Corallococcus caeni: one gene and its partner. The protein of the gene in region 1 interacts with the protein of each later gene in a pairwise test. Links are inferred from orthologs where the notes say so. Each region holds a gene or a part of one and is shown on either strand. Other genes may lie near its edges. The genes, in order: rpe and eno.

The links.
Region 2: the proteins of rpe (region 1) and eno interact in binary tests that used the Escherichia coli proteins (3 or more experiments, as listed by UniProt). The link is inferred for Corallococcus caeni from one-to-one orthologs.

The regions. Positions count from the first base shown.
Region 1 is NZ_BTTW01000002.1:1,155,000-1,162,458, reverse strand. What follows is about bases 1,820-4,680. They hold rpe (ribulose-phosphate 3-epimerase), read right to left. Parts: upstream 3,648-4,680; coding sequence 2,991-3,647; downstream 1,820-2,990. Other genes in these bases: AABA78_RS12845 (HD domain-containing phosphohydrolase), read left to right, coding at 3,821-4,680; AABA78_RS12855 (response regulator), read left to right, coding at 2,591-2,989. Outside these bases: AABA78_RS12875 (RHS repeat-associated core domain-containing protein), read left to right, coding at 1-269; AABA78_RS12870 (hypothetical protein), read left to right, coding at 266-553; AABA78_RS12865 (PAS domain-containing protein), read left to right, coding at 676-1,620; more of AABA78_RS12845, read left to right, coding at 4,681-5,329; pyk (pyruvate kinase), read right to left, coding at 5,339-6,769; AABA78_RS12835 (hypothetical protein), read right to left, coding at 6,869-7,459. UniProt on the Escherichia coli protein: Catalyzes the reversible epimerization of D-ribulose 5-phosphate to D-xylulose 5-phosphate.
Region 2 is NZ_BTTW01000007.1:43,721-51,310, forward strand. What follows is about bases 480-3,471. They hold eno (phosphopyruvate hydratase), read left to right. Parts: upstream 480-1,322; coding sequence 1,323-2,621; downstream 2,622-3,471. Other genes in these bases: AABA78_RS27275 (ADP-ribosylglycohydrolase family protein), read right to left, coding at 480-1,242; surE (5'/3'-nucleotidase SurE), read left to right, coding at 2,624-3,415; AABA78_RS27290 (peptidoglycan DD-metalloendopeptidase family protein), read left to right, coding at 3,460-3,471. Outside these bases: AABA78_RS27270 (hypothetical protein), read left to right, coding at 1-46; more of AABA78_RS27275, read right to left, coding at 154-479; more of AABA78_RS27290, read left to right, coding at 3,472-4,344; AABA78_RS27295 (CHRD domain-containing protein), read right to left, coding at 4,374-5,006; AABA78_RS27300 (LysR family transcriptional regulator), read right to left, coding at 5,115-5,999; AABA78_RS27305 (2-dehydropantoate 2-reductase), read right to left, coding at 6,151-7,161; AABA78_RS27310 (acyl--CoA ligase), read right to left, coding at 7,158-7,590. UniProt on the Escherichia coli protein: Catalyzes the reversible conversion of 2-phosphoglycerate (2-PG) into phosphoenolpyruvate (PEP). It is essential for the degradation of carbohydrates via glycolysis.

The DNA of each region.
Region 1 (7,459 bases):
CGTCTCCCAATGCCACAAAGCAGGTGGGACAGCAGACGAGTTTGAGCCCAGAGAAGTCCATTGAGTCGCTCAGAGATAGAATGGCGGAGCACGAGAAGAAGCTCGCGGATTACCGGGCGAATCCGGATGCCTTCGACAATGAGGGTTTCTTGAAGAACGCTCCGTCGCCTGAGGTGCGCCAGAAGATCATTGATGGACGCATCAAACACTTGGGGGACGAGATTCGCGCGTTCGCAAAGGCCATTACTGATCTTGGAGGAACCCCATGAAGATTAAAGTCTCCGAACTCCGACACATGACGAACCTCCTACTCGACCATCTTGAGCGGAGCGGCCATCCGGAAGTCGAGTTCACCGAGGACTTCTACTGGAACATTCCGGAGGAACGCCTGTACTCGGTCTACGAAGACCCATCCGGCTTCACGGTCGGGCAATTGTCGGACGACTGGAATGAGCTACGGCAAATCGGGTCGGGGCAGAAGCCGCCGATTGGCTACGGTCTGGTGTGGCTGTCTTCGCTGCTGCGGCGAATCGGCTCGAAGATCATTGCGTAGGCGGTCAATCTGCTCTCACGTGCCGGAGACATTGCTCTGCGCCGGCACGCGCACAACCTTTACCCTTCTCCGCGATGGTCACGCTCCCCGGAAGGCTCGAATGGCTGGCGGGCGGAGTCGAGATGGCGACGCTCATCGCGTCGCTGGACTGGTCCAACTCCCCTCTGGGCCCCATCGAATCCTGGCCGCAGAGCCTGCGCACCACCGTCAGCATCTGCCTCGCGTCCAACTTCCCCATCAACATCATCTGGGGTGACGGCCACAATCAGATCTACAACGCCGGCTACCGCGTGGTGTGTGGCGCCGTGCACCCCCGCGCGATGGGGGAGAGCTACCGCGTCACCTGGGCTTCCGCCTGGCCCGCCATCGGGGAACCGTTCGAGCGCGCGCTCGCGGGCGAGACGTCCTACCTCGAAAACCAGCGGATGTTCCTCGAGCGCAACGGCTACCCCGAGGAGACGTTCTTCACCTTCTCCCTGAGCCCCATCCGCGACGAGTCCGGGAAGGTGGTGGGCCTCTTCCACCCCGTGACCGAAACCACCGCCACGATGCTCTCCCAGCGGCGGACCCGGGCGCTGCGAGACATCGCCGACCGGGCGGGGCGGGCGCTCGTGTTCGACGAGGCCTGCGCCCTGCTGCTCACGACGCTGGGCCAGTACGGCTCCGACCTGTCGTTCGCGCTGCTCTACGTGACGCCCCCCCGACGGCACGGAGGCGCTGCTGCGCGGAACGTGCGGGACCCCGGCGGGAGGGCCGCTCGCGCCCCGCGCCCTCCGGCTCTCCTCCGACGCGGAGGCCGGGGCCTGGCCGCTCGCGCGCGCGGTGCGCAGCGGACGGGTGGAGCAGGTGACGGACCTGACAGCCCGCTTCGGGCAGGTGTCCGCGGGCCCCTATCCGGAGCCCCTGGCTCCCTCAAGCGGGGGCGGAGCCGGGGCTGGAGGAGGAGAGCCCGGCCCTGGCTGCGACAGTGGAGTCGGCGAAGGAGCGCACGCCGCGATTGGATTGGACGGGACTGCTGCGCCGGACGTTCGCGCTGGACGGCAAGTCTCCTCACCATGATGGGATAAGGATCGATGAGAAGGCTTCGTCCCCGTATCTGTCACGGTATGGGCGAGGCGTCATCAGTCCGGCGGGAAGGGGGTGAACGCCATGCTGAGCGCCGTGAGGAAGCTGCTGGCCTCGACACTCACCCGAAAGATGATGGCGGCCGTCGTCTTCGCGCTGGCCGAGCATCTTCGGGAACCGGTGAGGCACGGGCAGTAGTGCCTGGGGAGGAGCCCCACTGCGGATGGAGCAGGGCTCTTTGCCCAAGGGCGGACGGGCCAGACAGGTGAACATGACCGCCCGGCTGGCGGACACCCTTCGCAAGCAGCGTCACCTCCGGGGCGAGCGCATCTTCTGGCGGGCCGACGGCCACCCAAAGATGCCCCAGGTGCTGCTGAACAAGTGGATGAGCCGCATCCAGCGGCTGGAAGAGCTGAGGGTGACGGGAGGCATCCCCACATCCTCCACCACACCTTCTACTCCCAGTTGGCGATGGTGGGCGCTCCGGCGGAGGCCGTCCAGGACTTGGCCGGGCACCAGAATATCTACTCCCAGCGCTACATGCACCTAAGCCCGGCGGCCAAGTCGGCGGCGATCCGATGCTTGAGCCCCGAAAATGAAAACGGGCTGGAGACCTTTCGGCCTCCAGCCCGCTTCATCGTTTGGTCGGGGAGACAGGATTTGAACCTGCGACCCCTTGGTCCCGAACCAAGTGCTCTACCAGGCTGAGCCACTCCCCGATATCCGGTGCTGCGCCAGGAACTGCCCTCGGGCCCGGCGAAGCGCGAGCGGATCTATCCGAGCCGCTTCCTTGAGTCAACGGACTCTTTCGCCCCTCCCTTCCCTCCCCCTGCCCACCGCCCCAGCTCCCTCGACTGTTGTCCTACCTACCCTTCAGGACGGGACAATGTTCACCCTCTTCACAACATCCGGGCCTTCCTGTAGTTCCAAGGTGTTGCACGTTGATCCGCCCCTGTTCCCCCACAGAGGACCATGACTGCCCCCACTGTCCTCATCTCGGATGATGAGCCCCTCGTCGTGTCCGCACTCGCCCGGGAGGCCAAGCGCTCCGGCCTCGTGTGCGTGTCCGACACCACCTCCGAACATGTGCTGGAGCTGGCCCGCAAGCACCGCCCCGCCGTCATCATCCTGGACATCAACCAGCACCAGGACGGCCGGGACCTGCTCGCGCAGCTGAAGAAGGACCCCGCCACGCGCGACTCCAAGGTCATCATGCTCAGCGGCGTGGAGGACCAGTTCACCCGCCACGTGTGCTTCGAGCTGGGCGCCGACGACTACGAAGTGAAGCCGTGCGACCCCACCTTCATGGCCCGCATCGCCCGCATGGCCGCCGCCGCCGTGCGCCCGCCCGCTTCCCCCGAAGCCGCCTGACTCACGACGGACGCAGCGAACGGATGGCCGCCGCCCGGTCCTTCGCGCCAAACACGTAGCTGCCCGCCACCAGCACCGTCGCCCCCGCGGCCACCACGCGCTTCGCCGTCTCGGCGTTGATGCCGCCGTCCACCTCGATGTCCACGTCCAGCCCCCGCGCGTCCAACATCGCGCGCAGCCGGCGGACCTTGTCCACCGTGGACTCGATGAACGACTGGCCCCCGAACCCCGGGTTCACGCTCATCAGCAGCACCATGTCCACGTCCCCCAGCACCTCTTCAATCGTCACCAGCGGCGTGCCCGGGTTCAACACCACCGCCGGCTTCGCCCCTGCGTTACGAATCTGCTGGAGCGTGCGGTGCAGATGGGGACTGGCCTCCTGGTGCACCGTCAGCACGTCCGCGCCCGCCTTCACGAACGCGTCCACGTACTTCTCCGGCTCGACAATCATCAGGTGCACGTCCAGCGGCTTCGTCGCCACCCGCTTGATGGCCTCCACGATGGGCGGCCCCAACGTGAGGTTGGGGACGAACCTGCCATCCATGACATCCACGTGAATCCAGTCGGCTCCATCAGCCTCGATGGCGCGGACCTCCTCACCCAGACGGCTGAAATCACAGGAGAGCAGCGACGGAGAGATGCGGACAGGGCGGGTCATGGCGGCGCTTCATAACCGCTTCCCGTTGGCCACGGTACCTCTGCCCGACTGGACAGAGACCTGGCGGACACAGGTGGACCCAGCAGGTGGGGGGGCCGGGCGGCCGACACACCGCGCGTGCTACAACTTGGCGCGCCCGCGGCCATCCGCCGCATCCCACGGAGCCCGCCCCGGTGCTTCCCCAGTCCGTGCCCGCCTCCCCCAACCTGTCCCGCCGACTCGCGAAGCTGACGTCCATCCTGGATGTCGCCAAGGCGATGAGCGCCGAGCGGGACCTCGACCTGCTCTTGCCCCTCATCCTCTATGAGGCCACCAAGGTCGTGGAGTCGGACCGCTGCTCGCTCTTCATCCTGGACCGCGAGCGCGAGGAACTGTGGAGCAAGGTGGCCCAGGGCTCCAAGAATGAAATCCGGCTCCCCATGGGCAGCGGCATCGCCGGACAGGTCGCCCACACCGGCGCCGTCATCAACATCCCCGACGCCTACGCCGACCCCCGCTTCAACAGCAGCTTCGACGTCTCCAGCGGCTACCGCACCCACACCATCCTCTGCGTCCCCATGCGCGACGCGAATGGAGATGTGACGGGCGTCATCCAGGCCCTCAACAAGCGCGGTGGACGCATCTTCGACGCGGAGGACGAGGAGCTGCTGCTCGCCCTGGGCGCCCAGGCCGCCGGCGCGATTGAAAACGCCCTCCTCCACGAGGAGATCAACCGCCTCTTCGAGGGCTTCGTCTCCGCGTCCGTCGTCGCCATCGAAGCGCGCGACCCCACCACCGCGGGCCACTCCGGCCGCGTGGCGGACCTCACCGTGTCGCTGGCCCGGGCGCTGGAGCACCACACCACCGGCCCGTATGCCCAGACGCGCTTCACCGCCGTGGAGCTGCAGGAGCTGCGGTACGCGTCGCTGCTGCACGACTTCGGCAAGGTGGGCGTGCGCGAGAACGTGCTCGTCAAGGCGGAGAAGCTCTACCCGCATGAGCTGGAGACGCTGCGCGCCCGCTTCCAGCTGGCTCGCAAGGACCTGCAGCTGCAGAGCTCCCGGCGCAGGCTCGCCTCCGTCGAGGCTCGCGGCCTGTCCGCCCTGCCCACCATCCACCAGGAGGAGGACGCCCGGCTTGCCCAGGAGCTGGCGCAGCTGGATGAGGTGATGGGGTTCCTGCTCACCTGCAACAAGCCGACGGTGCTCGCGCAGGGCAACTTCGAGCGGCTGCTGGAATTGGGCAAGCTCAGCTACACCGACGCGCACGACCATGGGCAGCCGCTGCTGCTGCCCCACGAAATCCAATCCCTCTCCATCACCCGCGGCACGCTCTCTCCAGAGGAGCGCCGCGAAATCGAGAGCCACGTCGAGCACACGTACCGCTTCCTGTCGCAGATTCCGTGGACTCGCGCGCTGCGCCGCGTGCCGGAGATTGCGTACGCGCACCACGAGAAGCTGGATGGCACGGGCTACCCTCGCGCCGTGCCGGAGATTCCCGTGCAGTCGCGGATGATGTCCATCTGCGACATCTACGACGCGCTCACCGCGAGTGACCGGCCCTACAAGAAGGCCGTGCCGCACACGCTCGCGTTGGACATCCTCAAGAAGGAGGCGGGGTCCGGACAGCTGGACAAGGACCTCTTCACCATCTTCGTCGAGGCGGAGATTCCCCGCCGGGCCCTCAAGAAGGGCCCGGCGTAGAGCACGGCATCAGGCGCTGATGGTGTGCAGCCGGAGGCTGTTGATCTTGCCCGGCTGGCCCACCGGCGCGCCGAACACCACCACGATGCGGTCGCCTCTGCGCGCCAGGCCCCGCGACACCAGCTCCTCCTCGACGCGGCGGAGCATGGTCTCCGTCTCCTGGATGGGCTCCAGCACGCGCGGCACCACGCCCCAGAGCAGGGACAGGCGGCGGCGCACCTCCTGGTTCGGGCTGAACGCCACGATGGGCACCGTGGGCCGGTAGTGCGCGAGCAGCCGCGCGGTCACGCCCGACAGCGTGAAGGCCGCGATGAGCGAGGCGCCGCTGGCCTTGGCCGCCTCGCACGCCACGCGCGCGATGACGTCCGGGAAGTGCAGCGGCAGGCCCAGCGGGGCCTCAATCACGCGCGGCTGGTGCTGCGCGCGGGAGGAGGACTCGGCCGCCAGGATGATGCGCTCCATCATCTGCACGGAGTCCACGGGGAACTTGCCGCTCGCCGTCTCACCCGAGAGCATCAGCGCGTCCGCGCCGTCGTACACGGCGTTGGCCACGTCGCTGGCCTCCGCGCGCGTGGGGCGCGGGTTGTCGATCATCGAGTTGAGCATCTGCGTGGCCACGATGACGGGCAGGCCGCGCAGGTTGGAGCGCCGGATGATGTCCTTCTGGACGGCCGGCACCTCCTCGGGGGGAATCTCCACGCCCAGGTCGCCGCGGGCCACCATCACGCCGTCCGTCTTGTCGAGGATGGCGTCCAGGCGCGCGATGGCCTCCGGCTTCTCCAGCTTGGAGATGATGGGCACCGTGCGGCCCACCTCCGCCATGGCCTGGCGCGCGGAGTCCAGGTCCGACGGCTGGCGCACGAAGGACAGCGCGATGTAGTCCACGCCCGCCTTGAGGCCGAAGATGAGGTCCTCGCGGTCCTTGGGCGTGAGCGCGTCCGCGCGCACCGCCACGCCGGGCAGGTTGATGCCCTTGTTGTTCTTCAGCGTGCCGCCGTGGACGACTTCCGTCTTGATGAGCTGCTTCTTGTCCGTCTCCACGACGCGCAGCTCCAGGAGGCCGTCGTCCAGGAGGATGCGGTCGCCCGGGTTCACGTCCGCCGCCAGGTGCGGGTACGTGGTGGACACGATTTCGTCCGTGCCCTTCACCGTCTCGTCGGTGGTGATGTGGAAGGTGGCGCCGTGCTTCAGCTCCGTGCTGCCGGTGATGAAGCGGCCGGTGCGGATCTTCGGACCCTGCAGGTCGCCCAGGATGCCCACCGCCTTGCGCACCTTCAGCGAGGCCGCGCGCAGCATGTCGATGTTCGCCTGATGCTGCTCGTGGCTGCCGTGGGAGAAGTTGAGCCGGGCCACGTCCATGCCGGCCTCCAGCAGCGCTTCCAACATCTCCGGGGTCTGACTGGCCGGGCCGAGGGTGCAGACAATCTTTGCTCGTCGCATAGGAGCGCGAACATCCGGGACCCCCGCGTTTCGGTCAAGGAGTCACCGAATGTGACCGAGCAGGTAAACCAGTAAATGTCCAGGCTGCTCGGCGTGCGCTCAACCGCGCAACAGCGTGCCCAGGTTCTCGCGCTCCCAACGCAGCGCGGCGGCGTAGTGCGGGTACGTGCGCTCGCGCTCGCGGAAGGCGCGCGGGTGGTGCACGCGGCGCCCGGTGCGATTGCTGCTGGGGAACAGCTGGTGGAGCATCTCGTGGAAGACGATGAACTCCACGAAGAAGGCGGGCACGTCCGGCTTGTCCAGCGCGGGGTGGATGCGGATCTCCCGCGTCTGGTGGTCGTAGACGCCCAGGCGGATGGACTTGCGGCGGCGGCGCGGGGGCATGCGGCCCCAGCCGATGCGGGCCTGGATGGCGTTCTGGAAGTAGGCCTCGTTGACGCCGTTGTAGAGCGCCCGCAGGTCGAAGCAGCGGCCGAGCGGATTCAGCTCCGCGTCCGACTCACGCCGCAGCTGCCGGATGAGCGGCTGCTGGCCGCGGATGTATTCGTCCAGCAGGGCGCCCGCGGCGCGGTGGCCCCGGCCCGCGTAGTCCGCCACCGCGCGCACGATGCCTTCGGGCGCGTCCAGGAACATGTGGTGCAGCCGCAGCTGGAGCACCTGCGAGCCGCGGCGGAAGGACACCATGGTGGA
Region 2 (7,590 bases), on another replicon or contig:
CGAGAAGCCGTCGCGAGGCGTCGTCGTCATCGACCTCCTCGGCTGATGACCCATCCCACCCGTGGCCCCGGAGCCACGGCGTGTCCTCAAGCCCGCGGACGGGCCTTCCCTCACCGGACGGCCCCCGCGGGCTTCGCATTTGCGGGGCTTTCCTTAGGCCGGGGCCAGCAGCAGCAGGTGCCGGGGGTGGTACACCTCCCACAGCACCGTCCCCTTCTGGAGGGGGTTGTAGGGCTGGAGGGCCAGGAGGACCTTCTCGCACCACTCCTCCGGCAGCGCCCCTTCACCGTGGAAGGCGCCCACCAGCGCGCCGGTGACGGAGGCGTGCACCTCCGTGTCGCCGCCCCGGTGGATGACGTCCAGGAGCGCGGCCTCCGCCGTGGGCACGTGGAGCAGCTCCCAGAAGGCCAGCCGGAACGCGGCACGCACCGCGTTATTGCCGGGCCGGTGCATGTGCAGCTCCGGGCCGTAGAGCTGCGGGTCGTCCTTGGCCGCCAGGGCCAGGTCCTCGCGCAGGAGGCCCGCGGCCTGGGACACCTCCTGGACGTAGTCCTTCTCCTGCTTCCCCAGGGCGGCGGCCGCCAGGGAGATGCCCACCTCCGCGGCCGGCAGCAGGTCCTCGGCCTTCAGGTTCGGCCCTCCCGTCACCGCCTTGGCGATGGCGGCGCACAGCCCCGCGCTGGCCAGCTGGCTGCGCGGGTCGAAGTGGGTGAGGGCGGTGTCCTCCAGCGCGGCCCTGGCCAGGGCGAAGGAGTCCTTCGCCAGGACCACGCCCAGGGGCACCACGCGGGGCAGGGCGCCCGCGGGGGCCAGGCGGCGGAAGTTCTTCTGCCAGACGCGCTTGCCGGCGTCCTTCAGCTGGGGCGTGGGGCTCGCGTCACACTCCTGGAACAGCTCCCGCATGGGCTCGCTGACGGAGATGGCGTGCGGCTGCCACGCCCGGTAGCGCTTGAGCGCGTCCCCTGCGTCATAGCGCTTGAGGTCGCGCAGGCTCAGGGCCAGCGCCACCGCGAGCTGGGTGGGCTCCGTCACCTGCCCCTTGCGCAGGTCGTGTTGTCCACCGCCGTGCATGCCCTGGTACGGCCCCTCGGCGAGCTGGGGGAAGGCCGGTGCGTAGAAGGGCCTTCCTGCGGTGGGCACGGCCAGGGCGTTGCCGATGGCGAGGCCCAGCAGGGCACCCCGGGCGCGTTGACCGGGAAGCGGGTCGGGGCCCGTGGCGCGGCGCTTGGGAGGAGGAGGCATTCGGCGGCTGGACACTGTAGCAGGCGGCCCGTGCGAGCGCGCTTGCCCGTTCCGGCCGTGCCTCGTAGAAACGGCCGCCTATGACCGAGATCGCTCAAATCCTGGCGCGTGAAGTGCTCGATTCCCGTGGCAACCCGACCGTGGAGGCCGAAGTGCTGCTCGTGGGCGGCTCGCGCGGCCGCGCGACGGTGCCCTCCGGCGCCTCCACCGGCGAGCACGAGGCGCACGAGCTGCGCGACGGTGACAAGGGCCGCTACCTGGGCAAGGGCGTGCAGAAGGCCGTGGACCACGTGCGCGACACCATCGGGCCCGCGCTCATCGGCATGGACGCCGTGGACCAGGTCGCCGTGGACCAGCGGATGATTGAACTGGACGGCACGTCCACCAAGTCCAAGCTGGGCGCCAACGCCATCCTCGCCGTCTCCATGGCCGCCGCGCGCGCCGCGGCGGACGCGCACGGCCTGCCGCTGTACCGCTACGTGGGCGGCCTGCAGGCGCGCACGCTGCCCGTGCCGCTGATGAACATCCTCAACGGCGGCGCGCACGCGGACACCCGCGTGGACGTGCAGGAGTTCATGGTGGTGCCCGCCGGCGCGAAGACCTTCGCGGAGGGCCTGCGCTGGGGCGCGGAGGTGTTCCACGCGCTCAAGAAGATCCTCAAGGGCCGCAAGCTGGCCACGGGCGTGGGCGACGAGGGCGGCTATGCCCCGGACCTGCCGGCCAACGAGGAGGCGCTCAAGCTCATCATGGAGGCCATCGACGCCGCGGGCTTCAAGGCGGGCGAGCAGCTGTTCCTGGCGCTGGACGTGGCCGCGAGCGAGTTCTTCGACAAGGGCTCCAAGAAGTACAAGCTCAAGGGCGAGGGCAAGGAGTACGACTCGCAGGGCCTGCTGGAGTACTACCGGGGCCTGACGCAGAAGTACCCCATCATCTCCATCGAGGACGGCATGGCGGAGGATGACTGGGAGGGGTGGAAGAAGCTCACCGACGCGCTGGGTGACAAGGTGCAGCTCGTGGGCGACGACCTCTTCGTCACCAACGTGGAGCGCCTGGCCAAGGGCATCCAGACGGGCACGGCGAACTCCATCCTGGTGAAGGTGAACCAGATTGGCTCCCTGACGGAGACGTTCGACGCGGTGCGCATGGCGCACAAGGCGGGCATGACGTCCATCATGAGCCACCGCTCCGGCGAGTCCGAGGACACCACCATCGCGGACCTCGCGGTGGCGCTGGACTGCGGGCAGATCAAGACGGGCTCGGCGTCGCGCTCCGACCGCGTGGCCAAGTACAACCAGCTGCTGCGCATCGAAGAGGAGCTGGGCGCCGGGGCGCGGTACGCGGGCCGTACGGCCTTCCGCTCGCTCGCGAAGAAGCAGTGACCGTGAGCACTTCGCGCCCCCGCATCCTCGTCTCCAACGACGACGGCTACTTCTCCGAAGGGCTGCAGACGCTCGTGGAGGCGGTGAGCCCCCTGGGCGAGGTGTGGGTGGTGGCGCCTGACCGCGAGCAGAGCGCCGCCTCCCATGCCATCAGCCTGCACCGGCCGCTGCGCATCAAGGAGGTGCGCGAGCGGTGGTTCGCCGTGGACGGCACCCCCACGGATTGCTCGTATCTGGCGGTGAACCACCTGCTGAAGGACAATCGTCCCCAGCTCATGGTCTCCGGCATCAATCACGGCGCGAACCTGGCGGACGACGTCACGTACTCCGGGACGGTGGCGGCGGCCATGGAGGCCGCGTTCCTGGGCGTTCCGGCCATCGCGTTCAGTCTGGTGACGCGGGGGCCGTTCGACTTCGGGCCGGCGGGCCGCTTCGCGCGGGCGCTGGTGACGGAGGCGCTGTCGCGGCCCCTGCCGCCCCGGATGCTCCTCAACGTGAACATCCCGGGGGGCGTGGAGCCGGACGGCTACGTCATCACCCGGCAGGGGCGGCACTCCTACGGCTACAACGTCGTGGAGAAGGAGGACCCGCGCGGCCGCAAGTACTACTGGATTGGCGGCACGGAGTACGCGCACGAGGACATCCCGGGCAGCGACTGCAACACCGTCTTCGACGAGAAGCGCGTGTCGGTGACGCCGCTGCACTTCGAGATGACCGACCACGGTCGCATCCCCGAGCTGTCGGGGTGGAACCTGCAGGGCTTCAAGCGGCACGGTTCGGGCGGCGGTGCCTGAGTTTGGGGCCGGGCGGCTCCAGCCGAGCGGGCAGGGCGCTCTGGGTGTTGCTCGCGGCCGCGCTGTTCAGCGGCTGCGTGGGCACCCAGGCCGCCTCCTCCTCGCAGCTGGACACGGCGGACGCGCGCTCGGTGTCCACGAGTGACGGCAAGCCGCTGTCGTTCGCGCTGAGGCCCACGCACGAGGAGCCGGAGCTGGTGGCGGTGCGCCACCGCGTGGGCCCGGGCGAGACGATGTACCGCATCGCCAAGACGTACGGCATCACGGTGGAGGAGCTGGCGCGGGCCAACGGCATCAAGGATCCGCGCGAGTTGTCCGTGGGCCAGGAGCTGATGATTCCGGGGGAGGAGCCCCCGAAGTACGGCGACCCGGGGCCGCTGTCCGACGAGGAGCCGGAGCTGGTGCTGTCGAAGCCGGGGCAGGCGCCGGTGTCCACGCCGCGCCGCTCGGTGCCCGCGGTGTCGCGCCGCGAGGATCCGCCGCGTGCGCGCGTGGTGTCGGGGCGGCCGGGCGCGCCGTCGCGTCCGAGGCTCGCGACGCAGGGGTTGCTCGACTGGCCGTTGAGAGGCGTGCTGTATGGCCGCTTCGGAAAGAAGGGCAAGGAGCCGCACGACGGCATCGACCTGGCGGCGCCCGCGGGCACGCCCATCAAGACGGCGCAGGAGGGCACGGTCCTCTACGCGGGCGAGCAGAAGGGCTACGGCCTCATCGTCATCGTGGAGCACGCCCCTCCGCTGATCACCCTCTACGCGCACAACCGCGACCTGCGCGTGAAGACGGGACAGAAGGTCCGGCGCGGGCAGGTCATCGCCACGGTGGGCGAGTCCGGCCGCACGTCCGGCCCGCACGTGCACTTCGAGGTGCGCGCGGATGGGAAGCCGGCGGATCCGCTGGAGTACCTGGGCGTGATGCCGTCCGCGTCCGAGTAGTCCTCGTTCCGCCGGACACGAGGCGGCGCTCAGGGCTGGACGGCGTAGAGCTGCCCGCGCATCTCTCCGTAGTAGGTATGGGCCTTGGTGTGCAGGTTGAAATAGAGCACGCCCTTGCGCGCGAGCGACTCGAGCCCGGCCAGCGTCCGCGTCTGGGCCAGGAAGCCCAGCTCCGCCGGACAGCTCTCCGGGAGCCCGGACTTCATGCCCTTCATGTCCTTGACGAAGGTGATGTTCGCGTTGGTCAGCTCCACCGACCAGCGTCCGTTGGCGAGCGTCTTCGTCAGGTTGCCCGACTCGCCGAAATCCACCACCACGGGACCCAGGACGCCCGGCGGTCCGCAGTGGATGTGGAACATGAGGATGTCGGCGGGATTGACGCCGGTCATCTCGACCTCGACGTAGGCCCGCGTCAGGTCCTTGGAGAAGCGCAGCACCCCATGGCCCCGGGACATGCGCTGCTCCCTCGGCGTCGAGGGCGCGGTGGCCCCCAGGCTCTTCTGCAGGAGCTTGGGCGTTTCGGACTCCTCGCCGGGCTCCTGGGCGGGGCTGAGGAAGGCTTCATAGACGGTGAAGGTCGTCGCGCCGAGCGCGGGGTCCTTGGCATGGGAGGACAGCGCGCCGAGGGTCAGGACGAGGGTCAGGGACATGGGGATTCGCAAGGCGGACTCCTGCACGAAGGGAACGCCATATGGCGTAGCGTGGACGCCTGCCCCCGGGGATGGCCAAAAGTGGCCACCCGATGACCGGCTTCGGTCCACGGGCGCGCCTCACAGCGGTGCGATGATCCGCCGGATGTGTTCGAGCACCTGCCGGATCTTCGGAAGCTCACTGAGCGCCTCCGGCACACTCACGCGCAGCGGTTGCTCACGCCCCACGACGTCCGCGAGCACGGGGACCAGTGCCCCCTCCACCTCGCCCGGGTCCGCCAGGTCCACGCTGGGAATCAGCCCGATGCCTTGCCCCGCGAGGCAGCACGCCCGAATGAGATGGATGTCCGTGGAGATGAGGGCGGGTTCCACCTGGAACGCGGGGCCTCGAAGCTGGGGCCACAGGCATGCGTCGCCCCCCGGGCCCTGCCAGGAGAACAGTTCGTGGTTCCGGAGGGCCTCCACGGAGTCTGGCAGACCGCGCTCACGCAGGTAGTCCGCGCCTGCCCAGAGGCGCTCGCGAACTCGCAGCACCACCTGGGAGATCCAGGGGCCACGGGGCATGTCCTCCCCGAAGTGCACCGCGAGGTCCACGTTGTCGAGCGGCTCCCCCAGCGGATGGTCGCTGAAACATGCGTGCACCCGCAGGAGTGGATAGGTGCTCCGCAGCAAGCCGAACAGCGGCGACAGCAGGTGTGGCGGAAGGCCCACCGGCAGCACCACGCGCAGGAGCCCCGAGGGGGCCTGCCCGACCTCGCGCAGTGAGGCCACCAGCGCGCGTGTTTCCTGCATCATCAGCCGGCCGCGACGGGCGAGCACCTCGCCCGCCTCCGTCAACACCACGCCCGTTCGGGTGCTCTTGAGCAGAGGCACTCCCGCGCGCGCCTCCAGCGCCTCGACGCGACGCCGCAGCGTCGTCCTGGCCACTCCCAGGATGTCCGCCGCGGCCAGGAACGAGCCCGTCTCCGCGACGCCGACAAAGGCACGCAACTCTTCCAGGTCCATGCGCTCGACACGCCGGAGCGGACCGTCCAGGCCCGCTCCAACGCTCCTCCCGTCGAGCGAGCATCCGCAGGTCGACCCGTGACTTGCAAGAAGGGGGGGCTTGGACTGGAGCGGAAGCAGGCCGGGAAGAAGGCGCTGGACGCGCTGACGACTAGGTTTCCCCGGGAGCGGGAGGCGTGGCGCGGGGCGGGTAGCCTCCTGCGTGGCGGGCGCGCTCGCGCACCAGGGCGAGGATGTTCTCGCAGGTGGGCATGGGCCTGCCCACGAGCTGGCCCAGCTCCACGACGGCGCCCAGCAGGGCATCAATCTCCATGGGGCGCCCGCGCTCCAGGTCCTGGAGCATGGACGTCTTGTGCGCGCCGACCTGGGACGCGCCTTGGATGCGCTGATCCACGTCGATGAGGAAGCGCGTGCCCAGCGTCTCCGCCACGGCCTGTGCCTCCACCATCATCGCGCGCGCCACGGTGCGCAGGTCCGGCTGGCGGGCGAGGACGTCGAGCGTCGCGCCGGTGAGCGCCGACAGGGGGTTGAAGGCGAGGTTGCCCCAGAGCTTCACCCAGATTTCATCGCGGATTCGGGGGCGCACGGGCGACTTGAGCCCGGCCTTCATCATGAGCTGCGAGAGGGCCTGCACGCGCGGGCTCTTGCTGCCGTCCGGTTCGCCCAGCGTCACGCGGTCGTTGTACGTGTGCACGATGACGCCGGGAGAGACGACCTCCGCGGCCGGGTACACCACCGTGGCGATGACGCGCTCCGGAGGCAGCGTGCGCAGGAGGACGCCGCCGGGGTCCACGCTCTCGATGTGGCGGCCCTCGTACGGGCCTTCGAGTCCGTGGAAGTACCAGTAGGGCACGCCGTTGATGCCGGTGACGAGCGCCGTCTCCGGGCCCAGCAGCCGGGCAATCTGCGGCGCGGCGGCGGGCAGGGCGTGGGCCTTGAGCGTGAGGAACACGTAGTCCTGCGGGCCCGCTTCGTCGGGAGCATCCGTGCAATGCGGATGCACGGTGACCGTCTCGCCGCCGCTGGTGAGCGTGACGCCGTGGGTGCGCATCGCGTCCAGGTGGGCGCCTCTCGCGATGAAGGTGACGTCCGCGCCGGCCTGGAGCAGCTTGACGCCGAGGAACCCGCCGATGGCGCCCGCGCCGAAGATGGCGATCCTCATGACGTGAGCCCCAGCCGCTCCGCGAGTCCGATGCGCTGCACCTTGCCGGTGGGGCCCTTGGGCAGCTCCGTGAGGAAGACGATGCGGCGGGGCACCTTGAAGTCCGCCATGCGTGACGCGACGAAGTCACGCAGCTCGCGCTCGGTGGGGTTGTGGCCCTCGCGCGGGACGACGGCGGCGGCCACGTCCTCGCCGAGCTTCGGGTGGGGCAGGGCGAACGTCACGGCCTGCTGCACGGCGGGATGATCCAACAGCACGGTGTCCACCTCCAGCGGGCTCACCTTCTCCCCGCCGCGATTGATCAGCTCCTTCAGCCGGCCGGTGAGGCGCAGGTAGCCCTGCGCATCGAGCGTGCCCTGGTCGCCCGTGCGGAACCACCCGTGGGTGAAGGCACGCGCGTTGGCCTCGGGGTTGTTCACGTAGCCGGAC